DNA from 2 places in the Haloimpatiens massiliensis genome. Region 2 is predicted to be linked to the other one. Evidence: a T-box and tRNA genes for the amino acid it is inferred to sense, from the RefSeq annotation. Region 2 holds a T-box; the other holds one or more tRNA genes.
The links. The T-box of region 2 lies ahead of argS (arginine--tRNA ligase). A T-box ahead of a tRNA ligase gene usually reads a tRNA of that ligase, here a tRNA-Arg.
Positions count from the first base shown of each region.

Region 1: it has a tRNA-Arg gene. The T-box ahead of argS (arginine--tRNA ligase) is inferred to sense a tRNA for this amino acid. The anticodon was not compared.

Region 1 covers NZ_LT854638.1:76,796-99,623, reverse strand. Annotated here, with positions in the region: gene C1715_RS05300 (TIGR00266 family protein) at 222-908, opposite strand; gene C1715_RS19305 (hypothetical protein) at 1,253-1,396, opposite strand; gene C1715_RS05295 (ABC transporter ATP-binding protein) at 1,763-2,419, shown strand; gene C1715_RS05290 (ABC transporter permease) at 2,416-3,180, shown strand; gene C1715_RS05285 (Crp/Fnr family transcriptional regulator) at 3,280-3,969, opposite strand; gene C1715_RS05280 (2-hydroxyacyl-CoA dehydratase) at 4,078-5,235, shown strand; gene C1715_RS05275 (hypothetical protein) at 5,261-5,578, shown strand; gene C1715_RS05270 (4Fe-4S binding protein) at 5,575-6,279, shown strand; gene C1715_RS05265 (2-hydroxyacyl-CoA dehydratase subunit D) at 6,291-7,520, shown strand; gene C1715_RS05260 (acyl-CoA dehydratase activase) at 7,525-8,334, shown strand; tRNA gene C1715_RS05255 (tRNA-Ser) at 8,594-8,684, opposite strand; gene C1715_RS05250 (IS701 family transposase) at 8,957-10,198, opposite strand; gene C1715_RS05245 (cupin domain-containing protein) at 10,433-10,777, opposite strand; gene C1715_RS05240 (nucleoside deaminase) at 11,008-11,457, opposite strand; gene C1715_RS05235 (Spo0E family sporulation regulatory protein-aspartic acid phosphatase) at 11,839-11,997, opposite strand; gene C1715_RS05230 (ArsR/SmtB family transcription factor) at 12,310-12,885, opposite strand; gene C1715_RS05225 (MFS transporter) at 12,949-14,217, opposite strand; gene C1715_RS05220 (hypothetical protein) at 14,573-14,815, opposite strand; gene C1715_RS05215 (DUF3990 domain-containing protein) at 14,819-15,298, opposite strand; gene C1715_RS05210 (DUF3791 domain-containing protein) at 15,295-15,510, opposite strand; tRNA gene C1715_RS05205 (tRNA-Arg) at 15,695-15,771, opposite strand; gene C1715_RS05200 (cation-translocating P-type ATPase) at 16,002-18,575, opposite strand; gene C1715_RS05195 (metal-dependent transcriptional regulator) at 19,100-19,552, opposite strand; gene C1715_RS05190 (FeoA family protein) at 19,994-20,215, shown strand; gene feoB (ferrous iron transport protein B) at 20,399-22,510, shown strand.
Region 2 covers NZ_LT854640.1:1,138,592-1,148,307, reverse strand. Annotated here, with positions in the region: gene C1715_RS13695 (L-lactate dehydrogenase) at 1-287, shown strand, start outside; gene C1715_RS13690 (ISLre2 family transposase) at 415-1,848, shown strand; T-box leader at 2,065-2,284, shown strand; gene argS (arginine--tRNA ligase) at 2,517-4,208, shown strand; gene C1715_RS13680 (ribonuclease H-like domain-containing protein) at 4,354-5,151, shown strand; gene C1715_RS13675 (FeoB-associated Cys-rich membrane protein) at 5,204-5,371, opposite strand; gene feoB (ferrous iron transport protein B) at 5,500-7,263, opposite strand; gene C1715_RS13665 (FeoA family protein) at 7,271-7,495, opposite strand; gene C1715_RS13660 (PilZ domain-containing protein) at 7,738-8,112, shown strand; gene C1715_RS13655 (HAD-IB family hydrolase) at 8,191-8,934, shown strand; gene C1715_RS13650 (ribonuclease H-like domain-containing protein) at 8,931-9,578, shown strand.

The DNA of each region.
Region 1 (22,828 bases), on a different contig from region 2:
AATCCCTAATTCCCAATACTGGATTAGTCACTAGTATTCGATTAACCCCTAAGCCATAATTTCCAGTCACCAGCTTTTTAATAAGTTGTGGTTGTTTGGAAATAATGTGGGACAGTTTAAACAATGATCAATGTATAAATGATCAGTAATCAATTAAGAAAATTCCAGTGGGATTTCAACCTTTATTGATAATTAATCATTGAACATTGATCATTATTTTTTTATTCTCTATGTCCTGTAGCAAAATATGAAGATAATTGACCTGCCAAATTATTTATAGGCATAGTTTGAAGATATACCTTTCCTGGTCCTGTTAAAGTAGAAAGGAATAATCCTTCTCCTCCAAAAAACATGTTTTTGAATCCCTTTACCATAGTTACGTCAAAATGTACAGAAGGTTCAAACATAGCAATATTACCTGTATCTACTTTCAATGTTTCCCCTTGTACTAGGGAATACTCCTCTACATGTCCATCAAATTCTAAAAATACTATTCCAGGTCCTGTTACTTTCTGAAGTATAAAACCTTCTCCTCCAAACAAACCTGAAGATAATTTTTTTCTAAAATGAGTAGCTAGTGTTACTGTGCTCTCCCCTGCTAAAAATGCAGATTTTTGACATATTAAACTTTCTCCTGCTTGCAAGTGCTTTGCTACTATTTTTCCAGGAAATGAAGATGGAAACGCTATTTTACCAAGACCGCTAGTACATGTAAATGTATTTAAGAATATAGACTCGCCAGAAAAAGCTCTCCCTATTCCTCCAAAAAGTCCACCCTTCATATTTGTATCCATATCTATATTGTCACTCATCCACCCCATGGCCCCAGACTCCGAAACTACTTTTTCACCGGGATTAAGTTCACATATAACTACTGGCAAATTACTACCTTTTATTTCATATCTCATAATTATTTGCGAAATTTTTTAATCTCGCTACCTCCCTCCAATGGTATTTCTAAAGAATCTAACCTTATGCACATTCAAATAAATAATAAGTCAGTATGCTAGTCTATTTTGCGTCATACTGCGTCAGCAGAACCCACGTATAGTCCTACTAGCGGCGGAACCTGCTTCCTTGTCTGACACAAAATATACCAGCATCTTTGACTTGTTATTTATTTTCATGTACCTTACGCTTTTATACTATTATATAACATTTGTTTACTTATTAACACTATAATATATCCATCTTTCCCATACTCTGTGACAATAAAACCGCCATGAAAATTACATCCCTTGGCGGTTTTATTTTAAAAATTCTTAGATATTTCTCTCTCTAATTTCCTTATATCTTTTAATCTAAGCCTCGTTTCTTTCATTATTTCATCCACATCCTCTCCGTCTATAAGCATTTGCCTTGCTCTTTCCATAGTAGGTGTATGTGTATCTTTCATATTGTCCACTCCTTTAAATTTTTTTCTTAAACAGTGTATTTTTATCCTTAAATTAATGCCCTTTCATCATCCGAGATGAACAATGGAGTTTTTGGAGCATTTTTCTATAAAATAATACCAATGTTATTTTTCTCATATATGATAATTTTATTCATATGTAAATCATAATTCACAACTCAGTATTTATTAATAAAACCTTTTACGCATTTTTAAAAATCTCAATATTTTATTTAACATTATTTTAACGCCAAATAGTTTGTAACAACGTTTATATAATACTATAATTAAAATAACGATTTTCTGTATGATTATTAATATATCTATGCTTTAATAATAAATTTAAAAATGTATGCTGAGGAGATAAAAATGAACCTTTTACAATTTAAAAATGTCTATTATAATTCTGATGAAAAATTAATATTAAAAAATATATCTTTTAATGTGGGAAAAGATGATTTTATATCAATAGTTGGGCCTTCTGGCGGTGGCAAAAGTACATTATTAAAACTTAGTAGCCATCTGATAAGTCCCTCTAGTGGCACTATTCTATACAAAGGAAAAGACTTATTAGAGTACAATCCCATGAAATTACGACAAAATATATGCTACTGCTTTCAAACACCTTATCTTTTTGGGAAAGATGTGAAAGAAAACTTAGCATTTCCATATAACATAAGGGATTTAGATGTCGACTTCGAAAGAATTGAATATTTATTGCTACTATTTAACTTAGATAAAAATATTTTTAACAGACAAGTAGAGAAACTTTCTGGAGGAGAAAAACAACGTATATCTTTAATAAGAACCCTGCTATTTACTCCTGATGTACTTCTTTTAGATGAAGTTACCTCAGCACTAGATGCAGATAATACTCTTATTGTAGAAAAGGCAATAAAGAAAATAAATGAAGGGGGCACCACCATACTTTGGGTAACTCACAACTTAGAACAAAGTAGAAAATTTGCCAACAAAGTATTGACTATAGAAGGTGGGCAAATTAAATCCTTGGAGGTGATAAAATGAATTCTATAGCAAACTTAAATATCTCCTCGTTACTTATAGCATCTTCATTAATATTAGTATCGCTTTTTTTATCTTATTCTCAAAAACTTAATCTAGAAAAGGAAACAATTATAGGCGTAATTAGAGCCATTATACAGCTGACAATAGTAGGTTATTTGCTTAAAATTATATTTGGTCTTAAAAATCCTATTTTCACTACTTTACTTCTCTTATTCATGGTATTTAACGCCTCCTACAATGCAGCTAAAAGAGGTAAAGGAATAAAAAGTGCAATGTCTATATCATTTATATCTATATCTGTAGGCTCTTTATTTACCCTTGCAGTACTTTTAATGGCCGGAGCTATTAAATATCAACCTTATCAAATCATACCTGTAGGTGGAATGATAATAAGTAATGCCATGATATGCTTGGGATTATGTTTTAAAGAGCTAACCTCCGGATTTAAAAACAGAAGAGAGGAAGTAGAAACAAAATTAGCATTGGGCGCTGACATATTAACCTCTTCAAAGGATATAATTAGATCTTCTATTAAAACAGGAATGATACCAACAATAGATTCAACTAAAACCTTAGGTATAGTAGCTTTGCCAGGCATGATGACAGGACTTATATTAGCCGGCACTCCTCCTATTGAGGCTATTAAATTTCAGCTTATGGTTACATTTATGATGCTTTCCACCACAGCTATTTCTTCTTTTGTAGCATGTTATTTAGCTTACTCCAAATTCTTCAATGAAAGAAAGCAGTTAATACTCTAATATTATCAAATAAAGCCAAACAGGAAATACATTTATTTATAAATCCAAAACAAAATTTAATATGTATCTTGGAGTTACCCCGACCTGTTCCGCGTAAGTCTATGACTCTGAATAAATACGCTTTAATTCCTCAACATCTGTTATTGTAATGCTTTTTGCGTTATATTCAATTAACCCTTTTGACCGCATTTTATTTAGCTCACGTGACAGTGATGGACGCTGGATTCCAAATTTTTCAGACAACTCTTTTTTAGATAGGTTCAAAAAAATAGTTGTACTTTTTTGAATTCTATACTCATATAGCAAAAATTCAATAATGCATCTCCTAATGGACTTTGTTGACAGCGTCTTGATCTTACCACTAAGAATTAATGTTTTATCGGAAAGTGATTCAAGGAAATTTTGCAAAAACCTATCATTATGGCATAAATATAGAATCAGCTGCTTGCTTAAATGTAGAATTTCAGTATCGTATTTCGTGATAATCGTCAATGGATAAGTATTATTACGTGAAAATAATAAATTTTCTCCGACAGAATCCCCAACTGTAAAATTGCATATAACAGACATATCCCCATTTGTGTCAATTTTTTGAATTTGAATCTGTCCATTTAAGACAATGTCAACACCTGTACAGCATTCTCCCTGAAAGTAAACGACGGCATTAGAAGAATATGCAGTTACATTAGCAGGATATTTTTTGAATATTTCACTTAATTCCTCGTAAGTTAATCCATTAAAAAGCTGCGTAGTAATCAACAATTTTATGATATGCTCAAATTTTATCATTTTTCCCTCCAAAAAGTAACCGTGGTTACTCTTTTTTTCTGAGCTTTATTATAATATAAAAAATAAGATAAAGCAAATACACGAGATATAAGAAGGGGGATTATTAGAATGAACGACATACAACATAAGCAAATTGAATCAGTAAATTCTATACTAAGTAAAGAATTTTCTGATATGTCTATGTCTTATTTTTTGAATGTATGGAAAGAGTATTGGAATAAAAAAATCAATTCAGATATTCCTAATATTGTTGTTATAGATACGGGTATACCAGATATTTATATACGTGCCTTAAACATAAACACACATTACATTTTTGGGGGGGTATATCAGGGTAATTCTGCTGTGCAGGAAGTATTTCCTCAAATTTCCGATCCTATTATTAAATCAGCATTTAGCTTACTAGTTTCGGAATATAACCCTCAGGAACAGCAGTTAACGGTGGTGATGCCTGTGCACAATATTACCGCCCGTAAAGCTTTGCCGTTTCTGTCGGAGGCCAAGTTTAACGTCCTTTCTACAGAGCAAAACATATTTCTTTCAAAAGAAATTTCTGATCAATTTATTGATGAACAGAACGAAGTATGGTACACATTGCAACAGGCTGTTCAAAAAGCTGTTCCTGCAAAAGAATTGCTGCAATATGCCGAAGCAATAACCTATGCATACCATGCGTTAGTAAAACTGGAGGAATCAAGCTGCCCTACATTTATTACATCCTTCATTCGTCAGACTTATTATATGGTGTCTGATTTGGAGAAATGGAGTATAGAGGTTGAGCATCTGGCAGAAAGGTATCCTAAAAATCTTAAAAGCTCATTGTTGCTTCTTACTGGCTCACCAATTTTGTTTCCAAATACGAAGCTGCTTTCTATTCTTCAAAGTTTGAGCCTTAAAAAATATCAAAACCATTGTGCTATTCCAAAGCCCTGTAATTATGATACTTTATTAAATTCAAAAGGTTTGCCTGTAAATTTATTGTACAACCAATTACATGAAATCCATTATCAAGCGGTTAAACAGGATATTAGCCATACCTTTTCTGTTAGCGCAGCAGAAATAAAACATAGTAACGGGGTTATTTATCATTTATTAAAAGGGCAGTTATTCTATGCTTATGAAGCGGAACAAGTAGAAAAAATATGTATTGATAATGGTATTCCCTTTGTTTTAATAGAAACAGATTACACGGATACCGACACCGAACAAATAAGAATAAGACTTGAGGCTTTTGCGGAACTGCTTAGGCAGCCATCTGCAAAGTAGCACGAAATAGAAAGGGAGTGTTTATATGTATCATCAATTAAAACAAGCTAATTTACGCTTAAATATTTACGCAAAGAAGCATCTACCGCCCAATGCAATAAAGCGCTTGCGGACTGCTGCTGTAGTAATTGCCCTATTGTCTTTGATTGTTTTTAAATTAAAGCAGGGGTTTAGAAACAAAAATGTTATGTCCCTGCGAGCAAAGACAGGGTATTCGCTTTTTTCAATGCTAAGCGTTATAGCAATTGCCGCGCTGACCGCTTTTACTGTCTATATTTCATACCAAAGAAAAAGAAAAGTAATCCGAGAACTGCCTATATTAGGACAGGAGGTAAAAAAATGAAAAATAACAAAATTACCTTATCTCGCTTCCTATGCTTGCTGATTGCCGCCCTCTTTTTCATATTTTGGATTAAGGGATTTAGCATAGTTCTTCTCTTGGTAAGCCTTGCTTTCACCTTGCTGTTCGGGCGTTTATGGTGCGGCTATATCTGCCCGTTAGGTTTTTATCAAGAACTTTTATCCCGTATCAGAAAGAGATTTCGTTTGCCGTCCATACACCTTTCTCCAAAAACAAAAGGTATTTTAAAACCGATAAAATACCTAGTACTGGCAGGATTTATTGCCAATGCCGTTGTATTGGGAGTCAGGCCTATTATTTATCTTCGACCTGACCTTGCGATAGCCAGCCCAAACCTCAAAATATGGGATATTGTTCTTATGGGAATTATCACAGGATTTTGCTTTTTCAATGAACGCTTTTTTTGTAAAATCTGCCCGCTGGGTACCTTAAGAGGGTTCGCAAATAAAATCAGCATGGGTAAAATTAAAAAGAAAGGATCAGCATGCACCCATTGTCGAGCTTGTTACGAGAATTGTCCTATGGATATTAAGGAAATTTTTGATGACAGAAGCAAAACAAATTTTGTTCATGCCGATTGTATCTACTGCATGAAATGTATTGAAGCCTGTCCTGAACCGGATGTGCTTTCCTATACCGTAGCCGGTAAAAAGCTCTTATCATCAAAGAGAAAGATTAAATAGGAGGTGCCAATATGAATGAAAAAGCATTAGAAAGATTTAAGCGAAACGTAGTGCGTATTTCCAGTGGTACATTGAATCAACTGGATAATGCGAACGACTTGCAGGAGATGACTTATTTTACAAATATACTTAAAAACACTTTTACAGACTTCTCTGAAAATCCAAACACCTATATAGGAAGCTATTGCGTAATGGTGCCGGATGAATTGATATATGCCTTTGGCTATACACCCATGCGATTATGCTCCGGACACAATGTAGCAGCAATGCTTGGAGATGAATTGGTACCAAGAGATGCCTGTCCAGTTATAAAGGCATCAGTAGGATTTCAATTTATGAATATTCTGCCTATCTACAAGCAATGTAAAGCTGTGATTTTGCCACTCACCTGTGACGGGAAAAAAAAGAGTGCTGATATTTTGGCAAAAAAATTGCCAGTTATTCCTCTGCCGATTTCTACAAATAAATCTGTGAAAGGGTTTGATGATGATTATAAAAATCTAATTGCTCTCACCAAATCCTTGTCCAGTCTTACAGGCAGAAAACTGTCCAATAAAAAGTTAATAAAAGCTTATAAAATGATTCGGGAAGCACAAGATGAGGTTTATCTACTGACTCAATTGCTTGCCGCTGATCATCCTCTGCTAAAAGGTAGTCAATTTTTTGCGATTGTTAACAGTTACAATTATGCCAACATTGAAGAATGGACGATGCAACTCAAAAAACTGAACCAGATACTGATTCGTAAAAAAGAATCAATACCCATAGCAAAGCGTAAAAAGGTCAGAGTTTTTTTAGCCGGCTCACCGATTATGTTTCCTAACTTTAAAATACCGTTTTTGCTTGAAAAACTTGGAGCTCATATTGTAGGTGATGAAACCTGTATGTCGGGAAGAATGCTTTATGATCCAGTTGTGCCGGATAATTACAGCACAGATGGTATTTTAAGAGCGTTAGCAGCACGGTATATTTCAGCATGCACTTGTCCTGTCTTTGAGCAAATGGACGATGCTATGTTGAAATTAGGGGAACGAGTGAAACAAACTAAGGCAGAGGGAATTATCTACCATGTTCTTCGCGGGTGCACACCTTATGATTTTGAATTGTCAAAAGTTGAAAAACTAGCACAAAAGTATAATATACCAGTTTTAAGGATAGAAACAGATTTTTCTATAGAGGATTTGGAGCAGGTCAAAATAAGATTGGAAGCATTTATAGAAATGCTTGAACAAAGGAGGTAATAGAATGAATTACTATTTTTTGGGAATGGATGCAGGATCAACTTACTTAAAGGCGGCACTGATAAAGGACGAAGAAATAATCTCCACAGCCGTACTGCCCACTGGGATAGACTGTGAAAAAACCGCTGAAACACTCATGAATAACATCTATACAGAAGCCGGTATTAATCAAAATCAAATTAAAGCAATTACTGCTACTGGCTACAGCCGACGAAATATTGAAGTCGCCGATAGTACAATTTCTGAAATAACCGCCCATGCCAAGGGGGTGAAACTAACATCCCCTTCTGGAATATGTCCTCGTCTTTTAATCGATATTGGGGGGCAGGACAGCAAAATTATAAGCCTTAATGCTGACGGACAAATTATCAATTTTACAATGAATGATAAATGTGCTGCCGGTACCGGAAAATTTTTAGAAGTGGTTGCTGATTTGTTGGAAACCTCAATTGATCAAATTGCTTCTCTAGCTAAAAAAAGTGAAAACCCCTGTCAAATCAATAGTACCTGTGCAGTTTTTGCACAAACAGAAGTCATTTCTCTTTTAGCACAGAAAAAAAGTCGTAACGACATTTTGGCAGGAATGCATCGCTCCATGGCAAACCGTATAGCTAAACTTGCCAGAAAATATAAATCCAACGGAGATATTTTGATGACCGGGGGCGGTGCTAAAAATGAAGCCCTGCGTTTAGCTTTGGAGGATGAATTATTGTGTGATATCCATGAAGCAAATTATCCTCAATTTAATGGAGCTATAGGTGCCGCTTTGATCGGAAAGCAAAATTATGAAAAAAATAAAACCCTAAATGATTAGTGTTTTCGATGTCAATCAGTGATTGCGGTAAAACTCACCTGCCAAAGAAAAAACGACACTTTAGCGGTTCTTTCCCTATGCCTAAACTATTTGAAGAAACCCTCCAAACCCGTGAAGTTTGGAGGGTTTTCTTATGTGTTCGTCTATACAGTTCACACCGCTGTGTATTGTTGCAGCGACATTAACGCCCTCCAAAGAGAGCGTAGAAGGCTGAAAAAAAGGAAAAACCTGTTGCAGACATTAACCGCAAACAGGCTCATGGCAGAGGCGGTGAGATTCGAACTCACGTGCCGATTGCTCGACAACCTGATTTCGAGTCAGGCTCGTTATGGCCACTTCGATACGCCTCCATATTTTATTTTAATGCACCAAGCCAGCGTAGAAGTTAAAGCAAGTGACCGAGTGGATTTCAAGTGATGCACCTTCGACCTCTCGGACAACTCTCCAAAATTATTACTCTAATATTCAGTTTAATTTTATCACAAAAGTTTGCCTTTATCTAGCCACTTTAATTTTTAACTTAATTTTCAAATGGAAGGTTAACAGTTCTTTATTACCTTAATTTCCATCAATATATTAAATTCTTTAAATGAGCAAAAACACTTACATTATTTTACATTACTTAAGCACACTTATTGTGTGATAATTTAAGAGTATCAAAAATAGCATTTAAACTAACTCCTTTTTTATATTGAGAATATACCCAAGCAATTACTTCTTGTTGGGATTGTTTACGAGCTATTTTTAAACCTTCTCCAAATTTAGAACAATCTGTGCTTATGCAACAAGTACAATAAAGATAAGTCAATTGAGTTAAAATCCAAAATCTCTTTATGGCTTTTTCACCACGAACTTGATAATTATCAAAACCTAATTCCATCTTATTTTGACGGAAAAATACTTCAATTGTCCAACGTTCACGGTATTGAAAAAGTATTTCTTCTGTTGTGAGATTTATATCTGTTGATATAAAAGATTTTAATGCTTTTTCATTATAGAGAGCTTCTTTAGGATAACTAATAAGAATTACAACATTTTTAAAACCATTGATTTTGCCCTCATATCTATAAACATAGTAAGAGTGCTTATTCACTGTTACGAGGTGAAAGTCTTCCTTGTTTATAGTTTTGGCAAAACCATTAATTTTATGATTCATGCGCGAGCATTTTGGGTATATAATTCTATTAGTTTTTAACGCTCCTATATATTCAAAGCCTTTTGCCTTTGCTGTTTTTATAATTATTTCAGCACTATACCAACTATCCCCTAAGACGAAACCTTGAATAGGTGGTTCGGGTAATGAAGATATTATATTTACAGCAATATTAATCTTAGTAAATTTTTTATTGTCTTTATCGACTTTAGTCTTATCATAAAGCGTTAGCTGATAAGGAATTGTAACATCGCCACATTGTAGTAAAGCACCTACAACTTGGTGTCCATAGACTTTTTTATTTTCTAAATGTGATTGATGAAATTGACACTTTTCTATAGGATTTTTAGCCCGTGACGAAGGCTTTGTCTTCTTACAGATAGTATCATCAATAATCACATAAATAGGCTTTCCTGTATCACGAGATAACTGCCAAATTTTATTAACTGCGAACTTTTGTAATGCTCTCAAAATATAATCTTCATTCCATGGGCTTTTGGATAAAAATTGACCTATGGATGTTCTATAAGTACTCTGATAGCAACTTTCAGCTATATGAATAACTTTGCCATCATACCCACGACCTACGGCTGCAAAGATAAATTCACAAACATGTTTTAATTGAGGCAGTGTTAAATATAATGATAATCCAAGTTTAATTATGAAATTGTTAATCTCTTTATTATATGGTATATTATTTTCTGTAGACATTTATATTCATCCTTTGTTTATGTTTTCTGACAGAAATATAATACACTAGGATATTATGAATGTCTATTTTTATTCCATAATTTGTTATGAAATTTGCTCATTTAAAGTTAAATTATCAAAATGTATACATATTTCCTATGGTCTTATAAAATAAAAAACACCTTACTTTCAAATTTTTATAATCTGACAGTAAAGTGTTAATATTAAATTTAATTATACTAAAATATTAATTATTTACTCTAAGCTAAATACCACAGTCAAAAGCATCTTAAATCTTTCTGTGGCTAACAATGCATGTGGTACTTGAGCAGGCATGACTATAGTTTCTCCCTTTTTAACATTGAACTTTTCTTCTCCTATAGTTATTTCAGCTTCACCATCTAATATGTAAACCATAGCATCTCCACCAGCTGAATGGGAACTTATTTCCTCGCCTTTATCAAAAGCAAATAATGTAACACTTAAAGGTCTTCCCTGTGCTAAAGTTCTACTTATAACTCTTCCTTCTTGATAATCCACAAGTGCTTCCATTTCTAACGGTTTTGCAAAATCTATGTTTTTTATAAAATGTTTGTTCATAATATTTACCTCCCACAAATAAAATTCCGAGTATTTAACTCAACTTTATTTTACTATTTAACACTGATTTAATCCGTAACACCTGTTACCAACTGTTAAATATTTCTGTTGTTCGTAAATATTCTTCCCTGTTCTATCAAAAATATAAATGCTAACTTTAAAGCTAGCATTTACAAAATAAAATATGAGGTTAATATGATTAAACCTCAAAAAGGTACAATGCGGTGGAATTATATACAATTTCTCTTTTTCTTAAAAAAATCCTTAAGTAAATCACTACATTCTTCACTATATATCCAACTTACATCTATCATGGTATGCAAGTGTGGATTTTGAACTATATTTATAACAGAACCGCAAGCCCCTAAAGTAGGATCAAAAGTACCTATATGTATTCTTTTGATTCTACTAGCAGTTATGGCTCCTGCACACATAGGACATGGTTCTAGAGTTACATACATTTCACATCCATTTAATCTCCAAGACTTTAAAATTTCACTAGCCTTCCTTATGGCTAAAATCTCTGCATGGGCAGTGGGGTCATTTAATGTTTCCCTCAAATTATGTGCTCTGGCTATTATATTCTTATCTTTAACTATTATGGCTCCAACAGGAACCTCATCTAGTTCTAATGCTTTCTTTGCTTCCATCAATGCTTCATACATAAAATAATTTTGCATAGAATTTTTCTCCTTAAAGTATGTATTAATTATTATTTATATATATTAGGTACATGAAAAGAAATAACAAGTCAAAGATGCTAGTATATTTTGTATAAGACAAGGAAGCAGGTTCCACCTTTGGTAGGACTATCACCAGGTTCTGCTAACGCAGTATGACGCAAAATAGACTAGCATACTGACTTGTTATTTATTTGAATGTGCCTTAATAGTTTAATATTACACTTTTTATAATTTATAGTCATAAACTTATTAAGTTATTCTGAATCTTATCATATTTTGCTACTAATTTTAATAAAAATATTTATTAATTTACTCTCAAACTCAACAAAAATTTTCTTAATAGTAACGCCATTCTTAGAAAAACTTATATTAAATTAACTAACCCATATAGGTGGCAATTAAATCATCTAACTGCCTACTTACCCTAAGTATTTGTTCATCAAGTCCTATTTTATCTCTTTTACATACTAAATTATTTAATAAACCTCTCACCTCCTCTATTTGTTTTGTTAAATTCTTTCTGCCATCTTCTAACATTGGCTCTCCCCCTAAAACAAATTTAAATCCTTATCATATTTTCTATTCTTTTATCATATCTTTTAACATAATTATAGCATCTTTTCGCCTTTTTGTAAATTATTCTATTTTTTCAAAATATTATCATATATGTAATATTATATCAAAAGTCGACATGTAAGATGTATTTAAGTAAATTTTGTTATAAAAAAGAACCCTCTAAAAGTATTTTTAAATACATTTTTAGAGGATTAATTGCAAAATAAAAGACTATGTAATTGAATATATAATTTACTTCAACTACATAGTCCTTTTTAATTATTTTTTCTTTACTTAGTCCACTGTTCTGTATAAATTAAAAAATACATTATATTTTTTAATTTCCTTATCTTCCCCCGCCTTTTGGTGTTTATCAATAAATTTATTTATATAATTATTGAACTCTAAAAGTTCATCATCACTGCAATATATACTAGCAGCCCTAACGTCTCCCTCACCCTTAGTAGTTACATTGGAGTATTTATCTATTTGATTTAAAAATTCTGCCTTAGCATTATCAAAGACTTCCGCTATTATTTTTTGGCTCTCAGATAACATAAGTTTCTTTATAGGTTCCTCCACCTCTTTAGTACTCTTTATATCAAAACTATCAGCTACCAACTCATAATACTTAGCTATAATTCCATTTATCTCCTCAGTATGAGAAAGTCTTAATATTCCCACCTTCTCTAGTTTTTTTACATGATAATATACCTTAGCTGGAACTTCGCCTAATGTATCTGCTACTTGCTTTACTGTAGCTGGATTTTTTATATCTGAAAAACATTTTAAAATTCTATATCTATATGGATCTGAAATAGCCTTTATTTCTTCCATAGTAGTTAGGGTACGAACCTTTTTATCAGACATTTACTATCACCTCTTACCCTATTATACATTAATTTAATTAATTATATCTATATTGTACAATCATTAAACAGCTTTGTCAGTTTCCAAAATTTTAAAAACCTTTAAGGATATTGATACTAAACATATAAAGATCCCCATAATCAGAAATAACAACGACATAGATACATATTCAGTTACTACTCCCGTTAATGCATTACCTAAAGGAATTGTAGCATAAGTTATCATTACCATAAAAGAGCTTACGCGGCCTATTATCTGTTTTTCAGTATTCATCATAAAGTATGATTGAATAGGAGCTGATACTACCGGCATTACAAATCCAAATACGAAAAAGCATGATATAGTTAATATGGTAACTGACTGCCCAATTCCCACTATATTACCAGGTAAGTACATCAATGCGTAAGTTATACCCATTACGAAAAATCCTATTATTATTAATAAAGTCATTTTAACCTTGGAACCAAACTTCCCTATAATTAATCCACCTAATATGGTTCCTAAGGAAATAGCCACACCAATATAACTTAATGTTTCCGCGCCACCTTTTAGTATGTCTTTTGTAAACACCGGTAGCAATACTGAAATAGGTGACAAACCAAAATTAATTATGGCAAATAAAATTAATACATTTCTTATCAGTTTATTTTCTTTAACATATATAAAGCCAACTTTTAAGTCTTCAACATAATTTTTAATATTCATTTTCTCTGCTTTCACTTCATCCTTAGGCAAATTCATAAAAATCATTAAAAAACCTGCAAAGAAAAATGTTCCTGCATCTATAAAAATTGCTCCTGATATGCCAAATAAGGCAATAATTGCTCCAGCTAAAGCAGTACCTATAAGTTCTGCAAATTTATATGCAGAAGTAGCAAAAGAATTTGCTGAAAGAAATTGGTCCTTCTGTAATATCAATGGCATTATAGACATTACGGCTGGAGACATAAGAGTTTCCAATGTAGAATTTAATGTGGTAAATAAAAATAAATGCCATACATGAAGTTTTCCCATTAAAAATAACAGTGCCGTTACAGATACAATTAACCCTCTTCCTATATAGCTCATTATTACTAATTTTCTTTTGTCCAATCTGTCTGCCAATACACCTGCAAAAGGCCCAAAAACTATGTTGGGTATGGCATTTACTGCAAAGATACTTCCTAGTAAAATCTTTGACCCTGTAAGCATGTAAACCATCCATCCGTAAGCTATACTATCTACAGAATCTCCAAATCTCGAAACAAAATTAGCTATTAATAGAACCGTGTAGTTTTTACATAAAAATAGCTGACTAATAAGTTTTTTGTCTTTTATAGTACTTGTCTCCATGATAAATTCCCCCTACTTATCATTAAAATAATCTTAACGTCAAAAACATTTTAACGTTAAGATTATTTTAACATCGTTTTTTTACTCTGTAAAGACTTACTTGTAAAATATTTCATTTATTATTTCAATTATATTTCCTTATAGTATTACGGACTATAATATCAACATATTAAGCATTCAAAAAAATAAAAAGAGCTAGTAAAAAACTTACTAACTCTTTTAATCCTTGCAAGCATTACTCTTATATTTACAGTAAACTGGTGTGCCCGAGAGGAATCGAACCTCCGGCACGCGGTTTAGGAAACCAATTCTCTATATTTAACATATAATACAACATTAATTTTTTCGATTAGTGTTAGTGAATTAAGTCATTAGGATAGCTTTTATGACTTTTAATACCATACTCTAGCATTAATTCATCTGTTAGGTATTTAACGCCTTTACAATGCAAATCTCCCACTCCCTCACTTATTAATTCATAAGTTTGTGATTTATAGAAATAATCCATACTTTCCTCTAAATCCTTACCTGTTTTCTTGGAGAATTCTAAAATTATATTCTTATATAAAGATTGCAGTAATGTTTTGTTTGCTAACATATTCTACACTTCCTTACTTTCTTCATACTTTAAATACCTATCAATAATTTCTTGATTAATAATACAAATTTGTTGATTAGGTTTATAATATTGTAGTCTCTTCAACGCTTCATCTTTTTCTATTAAATTATCCTGATAAAGTTCTATTGTATTATATACTCGATCATCAGCTATCCCACCTACTACCATGTGGTATTGTAAATAAATATTACTTCCTGCTCTACATCCTAATATAAAATCTAGCCATTCTATATCATAACTTAAAAACTCTCTAACCTTATATATTTCTTTAACTTTATCTATATCTAATTTATATATATTTAAGTATCCATTCTTTCCTCTTCTTTTAAATTTATTTGTCCAATTAATTGCCTGTTCTTTAATTCTCGTTACGTAAAAACCTTTACCAAAATCTAAAGCATCCCTTGAAAAAGATACATGAGGATTGTCTACAATACAGTAAGAACCATGATATACTATCAACTCAATGCTCCCCTTTCCTTCAATACCTCAATTAAATCCTGTACTATATAGTGTTTACTTTGAGAGTGTAATGATTCGTAGCATGGTATGATATAGTCATCTAAGACATTTGTATCTTTAATTAGTTTATATACTTTTTTAGCATTTATTCCCAAGCTTTCTGCCAGGCTTTCAACACAAAAAATAGTAAACTCTAATTTCCTTTCATTCACTCCATACACCTCCGAAAATACTGATTTTTATTCTTTCTATTATATATATTATAACCTTTATTTATCTACTTTAAAATATATTCATATTAATTTTGAAAATAATCCTAGTAAATGTTTTACACTTATCGTTTATACTAAAAGTAATTTTAAAGCCTGTAACACATTAATGTTACAGGCTTTATCGTGGTGTGCCCGAGAGGAGTCGAACCTCCGGCACGCGGTTTAGGAAACCGCTGCTCTATCCTACTGAGCTACGAGCACATATATAATTGTTACGTCATCACTTTATTATTCTATTACACTTTATATTTTTTGTCAATTATTCAATTACACCTAATTTATAGAATAAAATACTTATATTGGAAATATCATAATTTTATTTATACATTCATAGAAACATCTAAATAACCTGAAAAGCTCCTTTCAGTATAAGGTTTTAAGTTTTAATAACCTATCCTAACACAAAAAGGAGCTCCAAATTTTATTTAAATTTATTTTTCTGTCTTTTTATTTTTTATAAATTTTACTGCTTCCCACCATATGCCTGCTAATATTCCTGTTAAGGAAGATAACAAAAACATATTAAAATTTAAACTTCTAGTATTAAATATAGTATGAAATATCGGAACATACACTATAACTAAAACCATCACTAAAGCAAGAGCATTCACGACTAATCTGGCAGTATTTTGTTTTTCCTTAAATATGTGAATCAAATATTCAGTGTTAGATCTATTTACCAAAACCATGATTACATTGGACATAACTAATGTAATTAGCGAGAAACTTCTAGCTGCATCTACATGAACTCCATTATCTACTAAGTAGTGAAATGGAAGAAATGACGCTAAAAACATTATTATCCCTTGAGATAAAACTTTAGATAACATACCTGCTGTAACTAAAGGTTCCTTTGGAGATCTTGGCGGTTTTTGCATTATATCTCGTTCTGCCTCTTCTCCTTCAAATACCAATGAACAAGTAGGATCAATTATAAGCTCTAAAAGTACTATGTGCACAGGCAAAAGCACTTGAGGTAAATTAAAAATAGGTGAAAATAATGCTAATGCAACAATTGGAATGTGAATTATCATTATATAAACCATAGCTTTTCTTATATTATCATAAATTCTTCTTCCATCTTTAACTGACTTAACTATAGTAGTAAAATTGTCATCCATTAATACCATATGTGCAGCTTCCTTAGCTACATCCGTTCCTCTTTTACCCATAGCAACTCCAATGTCCGCACTCTTAAGGGCTGGTGCGTCATTTACGCCATCTCCTGTCATAGCTACAATATCTCCATTTTTCTTTAAAGCCTTTATTATTCTCATTTTATGCTCTGGAACCACACGTGAAAATACATCGCATCCCTTTACAGCTTCACATAGTTCATCATCTGTCATGCAATCCATTGCTTCTCCAGTTATAGCACAATTATTGAATGAAAGCCCTATTTCATTTCCTATAGCCATAGCAGTTTTACTATAATCTCCTGTTATCATTATTACTCTAATGCCAGCTTCTCTACATAAATTTATGGCCTCTTTTACCCCTTCTTTTGGAGGATCTTGAAGTCCTACTAAACCCTTAAACTCTAAAGTGTATTCTTCTAAATCGTCTTTAACTTCTCTACTATGTCCATCTGCAAAAGCTAGTACCCTTAAGCCTTTTTCAGCCATTTTATCTACATGTTTCTCTACTTTTTTTTCTTCTTCCCTACTAAGATTGCACAAAGGTAATATTGTCCCTGGTGAGCCCTTAGCCGCTACATAGAAGTTATCTTCATCTTCTTTATATATATTAGCCATTCTTTTTGTTTTGGGATCAAATGGTATTTTGTTAACTATTTCTATATGACAACCAAAATCCTTACTATCTTTAGATTTTGCCATATTATCAATATAATCTTTTGTATTTTCCCCCAATTCTTTCATACTATTTATACACTTTTTTGCACTATTTACTATAGCTTTTTCCATAGGGTCATATGGATCCTGCTGGCAAGATCTTATCATTAAATTGCTAAGTTCCTTATCATTTAGATCTTCTATATTAATTATATTGTTCTTATAAAGCACTTTTTTAACTTCCATGGAGTTTTTAGTTATGGTTCCAGTTTTATCTACAGCTAAAACTGTAGCAGCTCCCAAGGTCTCCACTGCAGAAATTTTTCTCATGAGAGTATTATTTTTAGCCAATCTAAAGGCTCCTAAGGATAAAAATACAGTTAAAACTACAGGAAATTCTTCAGGGATTATTGCCATAGCTAAAGTTATACCTGAAAGAATGCTTTGTATAATATTGTGATTATATAAATACGTTAGTCCTATAACCAATAAGCATAAGCAAAATCCAGCTATAGCAAGTGACTTTACTAAATACTGTGTTTTCTTTTGAAGTGGAGATAATTCTTCTTTGGCCTCACTGACTGCCTTACTTATCTTTCCGTATTCAGAATTAAATCCTGTATTTACAACCCTAGCAGTACATGTACCAAATATACTTAAAGTACCTGCATAAACTCTATCTTTTCTCCAATATTCACAAGAATTATTTTCTAATTCTTCCTCTTTAACAACTTTAAAAACTGGTTCTGCTTCACCAGTTAAAACAGATTCATCTACAGAAAAATTAGATACTTCTAAAACTTCACAGTCAGCAGGTATCCTTTCTCCTTCTTTTAAATATACTATGTCACCTGGTACAAGTTCAAAGCTCTTTATAGTCTTTTTCTCTTCATCACGAAGTACTATAACTTCTGGAGTTGTTAATTCCTTTAGTGCATTTAAAGTTTTTTCTGTTTTCCATTCCTGTATAAAGGTTATGGAAGCTACAAACACTACAAACACTAACATTATACAAGCTTCTTGAGCATCTCCTAATAATAAATACAATATGGCTGTACCCACTAATAATAAAAACATAGGCTCTTTAAATACCCCAAAGAATTTTTTTATGGCACTAGCTTTTTTTTCTTTTACAAACTCATTTAATCCATACCTTTCTTGAAGATTCTTTACTTCACTAGAATTTAAACCCCCAATAATATTCCTTTCCATCTTTTATACCTCACTTTTAGTTATATAGATCCTATATAATATTGTATGCATGTTTATCATTTTTGTTTCAATTGATAATAACATTATTTTTAATATATCACTGTTGTACTGGCATTTCAAGCTTTAATTCACTTATAATTATTCTCAATTGATAACGAAATTCCATATTAAATGTTATTTGTTACCATTCGCAATGATAATTTATATATCTACATTCATAACAGCTGGATTTTACTATTAAGTTAACTACTACCGACACAAGCAACGGAAGTTTTCACAAATTTTCTATAAAACTAATTTCTTTTGCAATCACATAAAAATAGAGTAAGAGATACTGTATAATTATCAATACCTAGCTTACTCTTATTACTCATATTATAAATTCTGAAAAATATCTTATATATTCATATTAAAAATACCTCTTAAATCATAACTTTCCAAATAATAATTAATAACAAGCATTTATAACATTTTAATAAAATGCTTTATTGATTAATTATATGATCTTATATCCAATTCGTAATTTAAAATTTGGATATGAATTTTATTTTTATATCCTCATTGTCTTCAAAAAATTTAACTAACTTTTTTATACCTAAAAGAGTTTCATCATCTATAGTATGTTCTATTTTTTCCGTTTCATCTAAAACTTCTGAAACCTGTAGTAAATTTAAAAATCTCTCAATAGTATTATGTCTATCTAATAAAAACTTTCCTATGGTTTTGCCCTTATCACTTAAAATAACTATCCCATACTTTTCATATTTAACTAAATCAATTTCCGCAAGCTTTTGAATCATTTTTGTGACAGATGGTGGCTGAACATTTAATGCTTCTGCTAAATCTCCAATTCTCGTATACCCATTTCCAAAGGATAATCTATACACCATCTCTAAGTAGTCCTCAGCCGAAGCTGTTAATGCATTGCCTTCCTTTTGCATATACTGCCTAAAAGTGAAAAATTCCTCTTTAGCCATTTAATCACTTCCCTTTAAAGATATCACTTAATCCTATGACAAAATTCCTAAACATATAACTACATGTAAAAAATATAAAAGTTCAAATATCAAATATTAATGTGGCCTATGGTAACCCTTAACTTATTATCTGAAACCTACCACTTGCCAATTTCAACTAATTGCCTAAAATTTTCAATTTATTATTTATAACTTATCGCTTGTCACTCATTAATAATTATTTATAACTGACCACTTATAAATCCTAACTTTAAACAATCTACTATGAAAATAATCCCTTAATGATATCATTTTATTTATATACTATATTAGTAACACCTTTAAAGGCCATTCCATAATATATATTGTGAAAGTTAGTTTAGGTTAACTTAATTAGACTTGATTAAATTAACCACTATCGGAGCGGTTTCTTAAACTTTATATAAATGGAGGTAATAATCAATGAACGTACTTTGTAATGTTTCAGAAGGATGTGTAGCCGAAGTAAAATCTTTATGTTCTAAAGGACTTATAAGAGAAAGAATGTTAGCCCTTGGTTTAACTAATGGGGCATTGGTAAAAGTCATACGAAAAGGTCCTGCAGACAATCTTACTGTATATGATATAAGAGGGGCTATGATAGCTTTAAGAAAAGAAGAGGCTTCGCTTATATATGTAAAGTAATTTAAGCATTATTTAGATTTATAACAAAATAAAATTTATATGCTAAATTTGTCAAATCAATACTGTGTTTGCTAAATTAATGCTGACTTTACCAAATCAATGCTATTTTTTAAAATTAATACTAAGTTGATTTTCGCAATAAAAAATCTTCTATTTATTATTAATGTAAAAAGGAGTTTTTATATGGGTCTTACTTTTCAATCTACCGGTAAAAATTCTATGAAAGATATGTTTAAAGTTGAAAGAGAGAAAAACAAATATATAATTGCCCTAGCTGGCAACCCAAACACAGGAAAAAGCACTGTTTTTAACTCTTTAACAGGACTCCATCAACATACAGGTAACTGGCCAGGAAAGACCGTGACCAATGCCAGAGGAGAATTTTCATATAAGGAAAAAGAGTTTATACTTGTGGATTTACCTGGCACCTACTCATTATTTGCGTCCTCTGTTGAAGAAACAGTGGCTAGAGATTTTATATGCTTTGGAGAACCTGATGCAGTAGTTGTAGTTGTGGATGCTACCTGCCTTGAAAGAAACTTAAATTTAGTATTTCAGGTGATGGAGCTGACAGATAATGTAGTTTTGTGCATAAATTTAATAGACGAGGCAAAAAAGAAAAACATAAAAATAGATGCTAATGAAATAGAAAATGAACTGGGAATACCTGTAGTTCTAACTGCAGCTAGAAATAATGTAGGTATAGAAGATTTAAAAGAGACTTTATACAATTTACCAGAAAAAAGTATAAACTCTAATAAAAAAAAGATTAGCTACGTGGATTCTATAGAAAATTTAGTGGAAACCTTAGAGCCTATATGCCAAGAAAATGTACCCTTTATCAATTCCAGATGGTTATCACTCAGACTTATAGATGGAGATAAAAGCTTTTTTAACTCCATGAGCCAATATATAGATAAGAATTCTTTAGAAAAGCTTACTATAGAATCTAAAAAAATCATTTCAAATATAGACAAGGAAAAAATTAGAGAATATATAACAGAAGAAAACTATAAATCAGCTGAATATATAAAAAATAAATATGTAAAGCAGGACCATAAGAAATTCTCTAGAGATGCAAAGATCGATGATATCATAACTTCCAAGAAATTTGGAATTCCAATTATGCTATTAGTTTTAGCATTGATTTTTTGGATTACCATTGAAGGCGCCAATGTGCCATCACAACTTCTTGCTAAAGCTCTTTTTGGCTTTGAACATATGCTAACAAAGTGGTTTACTAAAATTAATGCTCCTGTATGGCTCCATGGTGTTCTAGTATTAGGCCTCTACAGGACATTAGCTTGGGTAGTGTCTGTAATGCTTCCCCCTATGGCTATATTTTTCCCTTTATTTACATTACTTGAAGACTTGGGCTATTTACCAAGGGTGGCCTTTAATCTAGATCATCTATTTAAAAAAGCATGCGCTCATGGTAAGCAATGCTTAACTATGTGCATGGGGTTAGGTTGCAACGCTGCTGGAGTTATAGGCTGTAGAATTATAGAGTCTCCACGTGAAAGATTAGTAGCTATAATAACTAATAACTTTGTGCCATGCAATGGAAGATTTCCAACATTAATAGCTATTTCTTCTGTTTTCTTCGCCGCAACCATGAAATCCTCTGGAAAAATAATTCCTGCTATTTTTATAACTCTCATGGTTATAGTTGGTGTTATGGTTACTTTGCTTGTATCCTATATTCTTTCAAAAACCTTATTAAAAGGAGTTCCCTCCAGTTTTACACTTGAACTTCCTCCTTACAGAAAACCTCAAGTAGGAAGAATATTATATACATCCTTAATAGACAGAACTATATTTGTTTTAATGAGAGCTATTTTAATTGCTGCTCCTGCTGGAGCATTTACGTGGATACTAGGAAATATATATATAGGTGACTTAAGTATTATAAACCATTTGGCTTCCTTCTTTGACCCCTTTGCAAAACTTATGGGGCTAGATGGATTTATACTTATGGCCTTTATATTAGGTCTCCCTGCTAATGAAATAGTATTGCCTATACTTCTTATGTGTTATCTTTCTACTGGTTCCATGATAGATTTTGAAAGTATCGAATCTTTAAGACAAATTCTATTAAACAACGGCTGGAACTATCTTACGGCTATAAATGTGATGCTATTTAGTCTTTTACACTGGCCATGTGCTACCACTTTAATGACCATCAAAAAAGAAACTGGCAGCTCAAAGTGGACCTGGGCTTCTGCTTTAATTCCTACGGGAATTGCTATGGTAGTGTGTATGATCACTACGGGAATTTATAAATTATTCACTTAGAATATATTGTGAAGCAAATGTCATAAGAAAAATCTGTCTTTAAGTCCACAATAAATATATTTTATTAGACTGTTCGCAATACGCCAAGAAATTCTAATGTTTTCAAATTTTAATACCCTAAAGCTTTCAAACTCGCTTCTAACGGCGCTCAAACATGAAAGCTTCTTAACGGGTATTGAAATTTGAAAACAAAGAATTTCTAAGGCTAGCTCAATAGTCTAAAAAAATATATTTATTGTTACCTTAAAGACAGATTTTTCGGTTCATACGTACATTACTTATGGGGGAGACAGCCTACTAAAGGATGATTTTCCTCCG
Region 2 (9,716 bases):
CGGCTTATGAGATAATAGAGAAAAAAGGTGCAACTTATTATGCGGTTGCTTTAGCTATAAAGAGAATAGTTGAGGCTATAATAAGAGATGAAAATTCTATACTTACAGTGTCCACTTTGCTTCAGGGTGAATACGGCATGAATGATGTATATTTAGGTGTACCATCTATAGTTGGAATAGGTGGTGTGAAGGAAATAATACAAGTGCCTTTAAACAAAGAAGAAAAGGAAAAGTTAATAGATTCTGGAGAAAAATTAAAACAGGTACTAAAAGATGGAGAATTCTAGTTAGCGTAAAGTTATTGTAGGGAATTAGAAATAGAATATATTTCCATATAGAGTTGAAAAGAAGATATCATCCTACTAAAATATAAGTTGAGAAACAAATAAAAATTAGAAAGGATTGATATCTTCTATGTATAATAGTATACAACATTTTAATGAATTTGGGGTAAAAGAAATTAAAAAAGAGATAAAAAGTTTTGTTTGTGAAAGAAAGGATATTGCTGATTTGATTATAGATTTAAAAGAAAATCTATTTGAACTAGGTAGAAATATACTGATAGAGGTTTTGAAGGATATGGATGATTATCTGCGTAGCAGCGGGATAAGGAAACAATATTATGAGATAATCAGAAAAGACAAAACAAGTTTATTGACTAGTTTTGGAATGATAAATTATAAGAGAACGTATTTTAAATCTAAACAAGATGGAAAAAGACAGTATCTTGTTGATAGCGTTAGTGGAATAGAACCTCACGATAGAGTGAGTTCAGATGTTGTTATTAATGCAATTGAAGAAGCGTTAGAAAGTAGTTATAGAAAAGCAGGTGAGAAGGCATCTTACACTGATAAAATAAGCAAACAAGCTGTTATGGATAAAATACATAATGTTGATGTAGTTCAACCTAAAATTAAGGAATCTAAAAAAAGAAATATTAGAATATTGTATGTAGAAGCGGATGAAGATCATGTACATCTTCAAAGTAAAAATAATAACAATAATAAGCAAAATATGCGAAATATAGCTATGCCTAAATTAGTATATGTACATGAAGGCATTGATCAAGATAAAAGCAGCAAAGCAAGAAAAGTATTGAAAAATTTACGTTATTTTGGTGGCATGTATAAAAAATCGGAAGATTTATGGCTTGAAGTAGCAAATTATATTTATGATCAATATAATACTGATTTTATCGAAACAATATATTTATCTGGTGATGGTGCTTCATGGATACGTGAAGGAGTAAATTGGATTCCAAAGAGTAAATTTGTACTGGATTCTTATCATTTAAGTAAATACTTAAGAACTGCAACAGCACACTTAAATAATGAATTAATTGCACAAGAATTAAAGGATGCTATAGATTGGCCCGATAGAGAAGAAACACGAAAAGTGTTCAAAAAAATAATAAGTTTAACTGAAAATGAAACAAAAATACAAGCAGTAAAAGAAGCTCAACGTTACATCCTAAATAACTGGGATGGTATAGAAATAAAAGCTGATAAAGGTTATGAAATAATAGGATGCAGTGCCGAAGGCCATATTAGCCATATATTTTCTGAACGATTAAGTAGTAGACCAAGAGGCTGGAGTAAAATAGGAGTATCTCAGATGTCTAAATTATTAATATATAAGAAAAATGGCGGCAAAATATATGATCTTGTGATGGCTCAAAAAATTAAGAAAAAGAGAGAAAACAAAGAGCATATACAGGATAAATTAATCAGCGAATTAAGATGTTCAGCAAATAAATCTAAGAGTCCGTATGATATCAGCCTGACGGCTATTGACAGAGGTCAAAAGACTGGATTATACAATGCATTAAGGTCAATAATAGGCATGTGAAACTAAATAATATGGTCATTATTTGATACATAAATATGAAATCATGGTATAATATGAGATAGAATAGTTATATATTTTTATTAATTCAAATCTTTATTTTATTCAGGGTGATTTCTATCGTTCATTTTCCTACAGTAAATTAACTCCATCAGAATTCTAAATAACCCTTGACAAAAGCTTATATATGGTAATATAATGTAGTGTAAATTCGAATATATAAATTCTATGAAGAGAAGAGTACTTTTTTAATCTAACTTCAAGCGAGCAGGAGATGGTGTGAGACCTGTAGAAGATAAAAAAGGAAGAGAGTCTTGGAGAAACTACCCAAAAGGAAAAATATATTTCAAGTAAGGTAAGTCGCATTAAGCGTTAAATTTTTAAGTGGACTAATTATAGTAGTCAACTAGAGTGGTACCGCGGATATTCCGTCTCTACAGTAATGTAGAGGCGGATTTTTATATTTGAGTAAGGCACATTCAAATAAATAGTAAGTCAGTATGTTAGTCTATTTTGCGTCATACTGCGTCAGCAGAACCCGCCAATAGTCCTACTAAAGGCGGAACCTGCTTCCTTGTCTGACACAAAATATACTAGCATCTTTGACTTGTTATTTCTTTTCATGTACCTAAGTTTTAGTTTATATAAATTTTAAAATGGAGGTATAATATATGGATTATAAAAATTATGTTGCAGAAAAAATCAAAGCTCATGTAGATATGGAAATAGAAGATATAATGGCTTTAATTGAAATACCACCAAAGTCAGATATGGGTGATTATGCATTTCCATGTTTTAAATTGGCAAAAACCTTTAGAAAAGCTCCAAATTTAATATCAGAAGAGCTTAAGGATAAAATAGATAAGACTGCATTTGAAAAGGTAGAAAATTTAGGACCTTATTTAAATTTCTTTTTAGAAAAGAGTAATGTTGCTAAAGATATTATAGAAAAAGTATTAAATGATGGAAAAAACTATGGAGTTTCAAATGAAGGAGAAGGGAAAAGAGTAGTGGTAGAGTATTCTTCTCCTAATATAGCAAAACCTTTCCATGTAGGACATTTATTTACTACAGTTATAGGAAATTCACTTTATAAAATACTCTCTTCACAAGGCTATGATGTAGTTAGAATAAATCATCTAGGTGATTGGGGAACTCAGTTTGGAAAATTAATTTCTGCATATAAAAGGTGGGGAAATGAAGAAGCTTTAGAAAAAGAACCAATAAAAGAACTTTTAAGAATTTATGTTAAGTTTCACGAAGAAGCAGAAAAGGATCCTTCACTAGATGATGAAGGAAGAGCATATTTCAAAAAGCTTGAAGATGGAGCAGAAGAGGAAACAGCTCTTTGGAAGAGATTCAGAGATTTAAGTTTAAAAGAATTTAAAAATGTTTATGATATATTAGGAGTAGAATTCGACTCTTATGCAGGAGAAAGTTTCTACAATGATAAAATGGACGCAGTGGTAGAGGAAATAGATAATAAGGGAATTCTTACAGAAAGTAATGGAGCTAAAGTTGTAATGCTTGATGAATATAACATGCCTCCATGTATTGTTAAAAAATCTGATGGTGCTACTATATATGCTACAAGGGATTTGGCAGCGGCTATTTATAGAAAGAAAACTTATGATTTTTACAAAAATATATATGTAGTTGGAACACCGCAGGCTCTTCACTTTAAGCAAATATTTACTACTTTAAAGCTTATGGGAAATGAATGGGCTAAAGACTGTGTTCACGTAGGTTTTGGTCTTGTAAAATTTGCTGACAGAAAACTTTCTACACGAAAAGGAGAGGTTATTTTTCTTGAAGATTTACTAAATGAAGCAGTTACAAAGACTCTCGAAGTAATAGATGCTAAGAATCCTCAACTAGAAAATAAAGAAGAAGTTGCTAGGAACATAGGAATAGGTGCAGTTATATTCACTTATTTAAAGAACAACAGAGAAAGAGATATAGTATTTGATTGGAAAGAAATGCTTAACTTCGATGGAGAAACTGGTCCTTATGTTCAATATACTTATGCAAGAGGTAAGAGTATATTAAGAAAGTTAGGAAATGCTTCTTCAGAGGTAGATTATTCTAAATTGAATTCTAAAGAAGAATTTGAGTTAATTAAGCTTTTAGGTGGATTCAAAGATGCTATAGATAACTCTATAGAAAAGTTAGAGCCTTCTATAGTTACGAGATATGTGGTGGATGTAGCTAAAGCTTTCAATAAATTCTACAATTCTCATAGCATTGCTAATGCAGAAGATGAAGAAACTAAGAATGCTAGATTGAAAATGGTTGAAGCTACTTGTACAGTTATAGTAAATGCTCTAAATTTACTAGGAATTTCAACAGTAGAAAAAATGTAGTTAAATTGCAATTGAGATTTATAAATTAATATCTAGTGGATTAAATACCTTTATATACTGCTTTAATAGGTAGGATATAAAGGTAAATAACCACGGTACAAATAGATTTTTAAATTATTTTACAGAAATTTTTAAGGAGCCACTTATGATTATTAAGGAATATGAAAATGAGATTCATATAAATGAGAATATATTAAAAAAGTATAATATGCTAAGCATGTGTTATTATGATATAGAAACCACTGGTTTTGATAAGGATAGGGATTATATAATGTTGATATCCATAGGTTATTTTACAGGGAACGATAGTTTTAAAATAAAGCAATTTTTTGCAGAAAAATTAAATGAAGAAAATAGCATACTATTAAAGTTTAAAGAGGAAGTAGAAAGATTTACTAGATGGTGTTCATATAATGGCATCGCATTTGATGAGCCCTTTATTACAAATAGAATGGACAAGTATTTTATAAATTTTAGAGTTCCTGTTTATCATATGGATTTATACAGAATAATAAGACCATATTATGAACAATTAGGTATAAATAGATGCAATCTTAAAACTGTAGAAAAATTTGTGGGTATACAGCGTCAAGATACCATTACAGGGGAAGAAAGTGTTCAACTGTATAATAAATTTTTGAATACGGGAGATGGAAAAATAAGGAATGTAATGTTACTCCATAATTATGAAGATGTTTTAGATTTACCATATTTGTTTAATTTAGTATATAGAATAGATAAAGATACTAGTTTAATAAGAAATAATTTAGCAAATAAAAGGCAGATAGATTATTTAAAGTTCCTTTTAAATAAAAATGAGATATCAGTAGAGTGTAATTTTCACAGAATGAAAAAGAAGCAGGCATATAAAATAATAAATATGTTAAACAAAGGTAAAGGAGATAAAAAATATATATTTAATATATTAAATAATATATATTAAAGGCCAGAGCGGGTTATTAAAATTAATTTAGAGACCAACTCTGGCTTTATGATTATTCTTTATGTTTTTCATCCGGCCTAATTATATGTTTATTTTCATAATAAGGACAGTGAGAAGAGCAGGAACTGCAGTCACATTTTCCTTTTGCCTTATTTCTTATGGTTTTATATAAGAAATAGAAAGCTATAGAAACTAGTAGTAATGTTATTAATATTTCCATAAAAACACCTCATTTATAGGTTACAATTTTAGTATAAACCAAATTAATAGTTTTAATAACAACCATTAATATTATATGGATAAATACTTATTAGAAAACTACATTTTAGATAATAGAAAGTTTTAAAATTAAAACAATAGTTTACCTACGTTAAATACTAAAAATGAAATAATCCATGCTAGTGAAATTTGGTATACCACTGAAAATATAGCCATTTTTCTTCCGTATTCTTTTCTCATTATAGCCACAGTTGAAATACAAGGTGTATATAAAAGTACAAATACTAGAAAACTGAAGGCAGATACTGGAGTAAAATACGAAGGCAATATAGTAGCTAAATCTCCGCCGTATATTACACCCATGCTACCTACAATTACTTCTTTAGCCATAAGTCCAGTAAGTAAGGAAACTGAGGTTTCCCAAGTTCCAAAGCCAAGAGGTTTAAATAAAGGTGATAAAAACCTACCAATGGAAGCTAAAAAACTGCTATTAATATCTGTCATTCCATTAAAATTAAAGTTAGACAAAAGCCAAACTACAATTGAAATAGAGAAAATTATGGTACCAGCTTTTTTTAGAAAACCCTTACCCTTGTCCCAAGTATGATTAAAAAGATTTTTAAGCTCAGGCATTTTATATTCAGGTAATTCTATTAAAAAAGGTTCTTCATCTTTTTTAAACAAAGTATTTTTAAATAGAAGTCCAATTATAAAGGATAGGAAGATTCCTATGAGATATAATGTGAATATAACTGTGGTTTGCTTACCTGGGAAAAATATTGAGGACATAAGAGCATATACTGGTAATCTAGCGTTGCAGGACATTAAAGGTACTAAAAGAGCTGTTAATTTTCTGTCCTTTTCACTTTCAAGGGTCCTAGCAGACATAATACCAGGAACAGAGCAACCAAAACCTACTACAAGAGGTATAAAGGCCTTTCCGGAAAGGCCCATGGCTCTCATGAATTTATCCATTATAAAAGCAGCTCTTGCCATATAGCCACTATCTTCTAAGAAGGATATGCCTATGAATAAGGCCAATATAATTGGTAAAAATACTACCACAGAACCTACACCAGATACAATACCATCTAACAATAATGATTTAAACCATGGACTTGAATTAGATAATAAAGAACCTAGTTTTGGAATTAAAATTTTGTTTAAGCCATCATCTAGTAAATCAGATAAAGGTTGTCCAACCCAACTAAATGTAAATTTAAATATAAGGAAAAATATAATCAGAAAAATTGGATAGGACAAGAACTTATGTAATAGGACCTTGTCAATTTTTTCTGATATAGTTTCAGTATTATTAAATTTATTTTTTAGACATTTATCCAAAATGGTACCTATATAATCATAGGCTTTTTTTTCACTACTAAAATTAAAGTTTGAATTTGAAATATAATTTTTAAAACTTGATTTTAAAAGAGCATTTTTCACCTCAGCTAGGCCCTTGTTTTTAGAGGCGGATATAGGTATTACCATAACTCCTAATTCTTTAGAAAGTATAGAGTAATTTATTTCTATTCCCTTAGACTCAGCCACGTCAATCATATTTAAAACTAATATAATAGGTATATTAAATTCTTTTAACTGAGTAGTTAGATATAAGTTCCTATTTAAATTTGATGCATCTACTATATTTATAATAACGTCAACATTTCCATTTAATAAAAAATCTTTTGATACCTTTTCTTCATTAGAAAAAGTATCCATAGCATATATTCCAGGCAAATCTACAATTTTAAAATTAGAGTCTAAAAAACCCTCCTTTTTTTCTACGGTAACTCCAGCCCAATTTCCTACATATTGATTGGAACCAGTTAATGAGTTAAAAAGAGTAGTTTTACCTACATTTGGGTTGCCTACTAAAGCTGCAGTAAACATCAGGTGTTTAGTCCTCCTTAATTATTATATTTTTAGCATCCTTTTTTCTTATAGCTAAGTCAAAGCCTCTAAAATTAATTACTAGAGGATCACCTAAAGGAGCGGTTCTTTTTAACAATACCTCAGTTCCTTCTATACAACCTAAAGCTAAAAGTCTCTTTGTAAGTTTTTCATTTCCACTAATATTATTAATATAAGCTGTTTTACCAGGCTTTAAATCACATAAACACATACTGTGACCTCCTTATCAAGTGATTTTAATACTTAGATAATCTTTTACCTAAACATTAAAAGTATTTATCTTGGTATAACTACAGTTACTTCAGTTTGCATAATATGGAAGCAACATAGAATATAATTGTCGGGTAAATGCGAATGAAAATAGTTCTCAATAAAATATTATCATTAACTTCATTTTTTGTCAATACCATATTATAATGATAAGTATGGCAATAAATTATTGGGAGGGGAAACATGAAAGGTAATTTTATTAATAAAAATTCTTATGAAAAGAGAAAATATATAAGAGTAGATTTTAAACAAGAACTATATTATCCGTTAGTGAACAATGAAAGTATATATAAAAACTTTGATGGAAGGAGACCTATTTTAAGTGCTATAAATATATCTGAAACTGGCATATGTTTTAAAAGTATCGTTAAGCTTAATGAGGGGGATTTCATATCATTTTTAATGAAGGTTGGAAATAAACCATCATTCTGGTGCTTATGTCAAGTTAAGTGGGTTAGAAATCATCAAGATAATATTTTTTTATTAGGTTGTGAATTTTATTTGCTTTCTTTAAATCAATTAAGTAATATAAGAGAATATATAATAGATAATTTGTAAGTTATCTATTATATATTAAGAATCAATTAATAATTTTTTTAAATCTATGGTAAAAATAATTTATAAGAGGTGGTAGGCATGGAAAAAAATATAGCAGCTTTTTTTGACATAGACGGAACTTTATATAGAGAGGGTTTAATATCAGAAGTTTTTAAAAAGCTTGTAAAATATGAAATAATAAAGCCTGAAAAATGGTATAATGAGGTGAGACCAGAATATCTAAAATGGGATAATAGAAGGGGAAACTATGATAATTATTTATTAAAAGTAGCAAATATATATATAGAGGCTATAAAAGGAATGCATAAATCCCAAATTGAATTTATAGCAAAAAAGGTAGTAGAACAAAAGGGAGATAGAGTGTATACTTACACTAGAGATAGAATAAAGTGGCACAAAGAAAAAGGTCATAAAATTATAACTATATCAGGAAGTCCTGTGGAATTAGTAAGGGAAATGGCTTCAAAACATGGATTTCACGATTACCGAGGTGCAGTATATACTATAAAAAATGACATATATACTGGGGAAGTTACACCTATGTGGGATAGTATTAGTAAGAAAGAAGCAATAATGGACTTTGTAGAAAAATACAATATAGATTTAAATGAAAGTTATGCTTATGGTGATACTTCAGGGGATTTTTCCATGTTTCAGCTAGTAGGATATCCTGTATGTATAAATCCAACAAGGGAATTAATTATGAAGGTATTAAATAGCAGTGAAATAAAGAAAAGAGCAAATATAATCGTAGAAAGAAAAGATGTAGTTTATAATATGACAGGAGAAAATATAGCATTAGTAGAAAGAGTGGTAGAATGATTGTAAGAGAAAAGCGAGAAAAAATATTTGTAAAGGACACAGCATTTCTTTTGCCCATAGAATATGATAAGGAGTTCTATAAGAAGTCATTATTTTTCGATTTGGAGCATTGTGTGAATAAAAAGCCTATATGTGTAGGGGTATTCGGATGCAGCTATTATGATGATGAAAGAGAAGAACTTGTAGTAAATCAGTATATGATAGAAAACAAGAGGGATGCAGAAGAGGTGCTTTTTATTGCAGAAAAATATTTTATTAAAATGAAAAGTTCTTTAAATAAGAAACATATAGTTACTTTTGCAGGAAATAATGATTTTACTGTAATAGATTATTTGTTTAAAAAAAATAATATAAAATTTAATATTAGGGAAAATTTTAAAGAAATAGATTTACAAAAGGAATATGAAAAGAAAAAAGGTTCTGGCATAGGACTTAAAAATTTAGAAAAGGAATTTAATATAAATAGAGAAACAGAAGTTATAGGTGGACAAAATCTAGCTAAAACTTTTAATAAAATAGTTAGGGACAGTGATTATATCCATAGAATGCCTCAGGAAAAAAAGGAAAAAATACTTCTTTACAATGAACAGGATGTAGTTAGCTTATTTCAGATATGTTTAAATTGGAAAAAATATGTTAGATAGCAATTACTTAAGAAAAATACTAGATAGCTGTTACTCAGAAAAGATAAATTTAGGACCTTATTTGTTGTTAATTACTACTTGAAAAAATACTAAATATTAGAATTTAAATATAATTATAATTTGAATTTATAGTTGTAT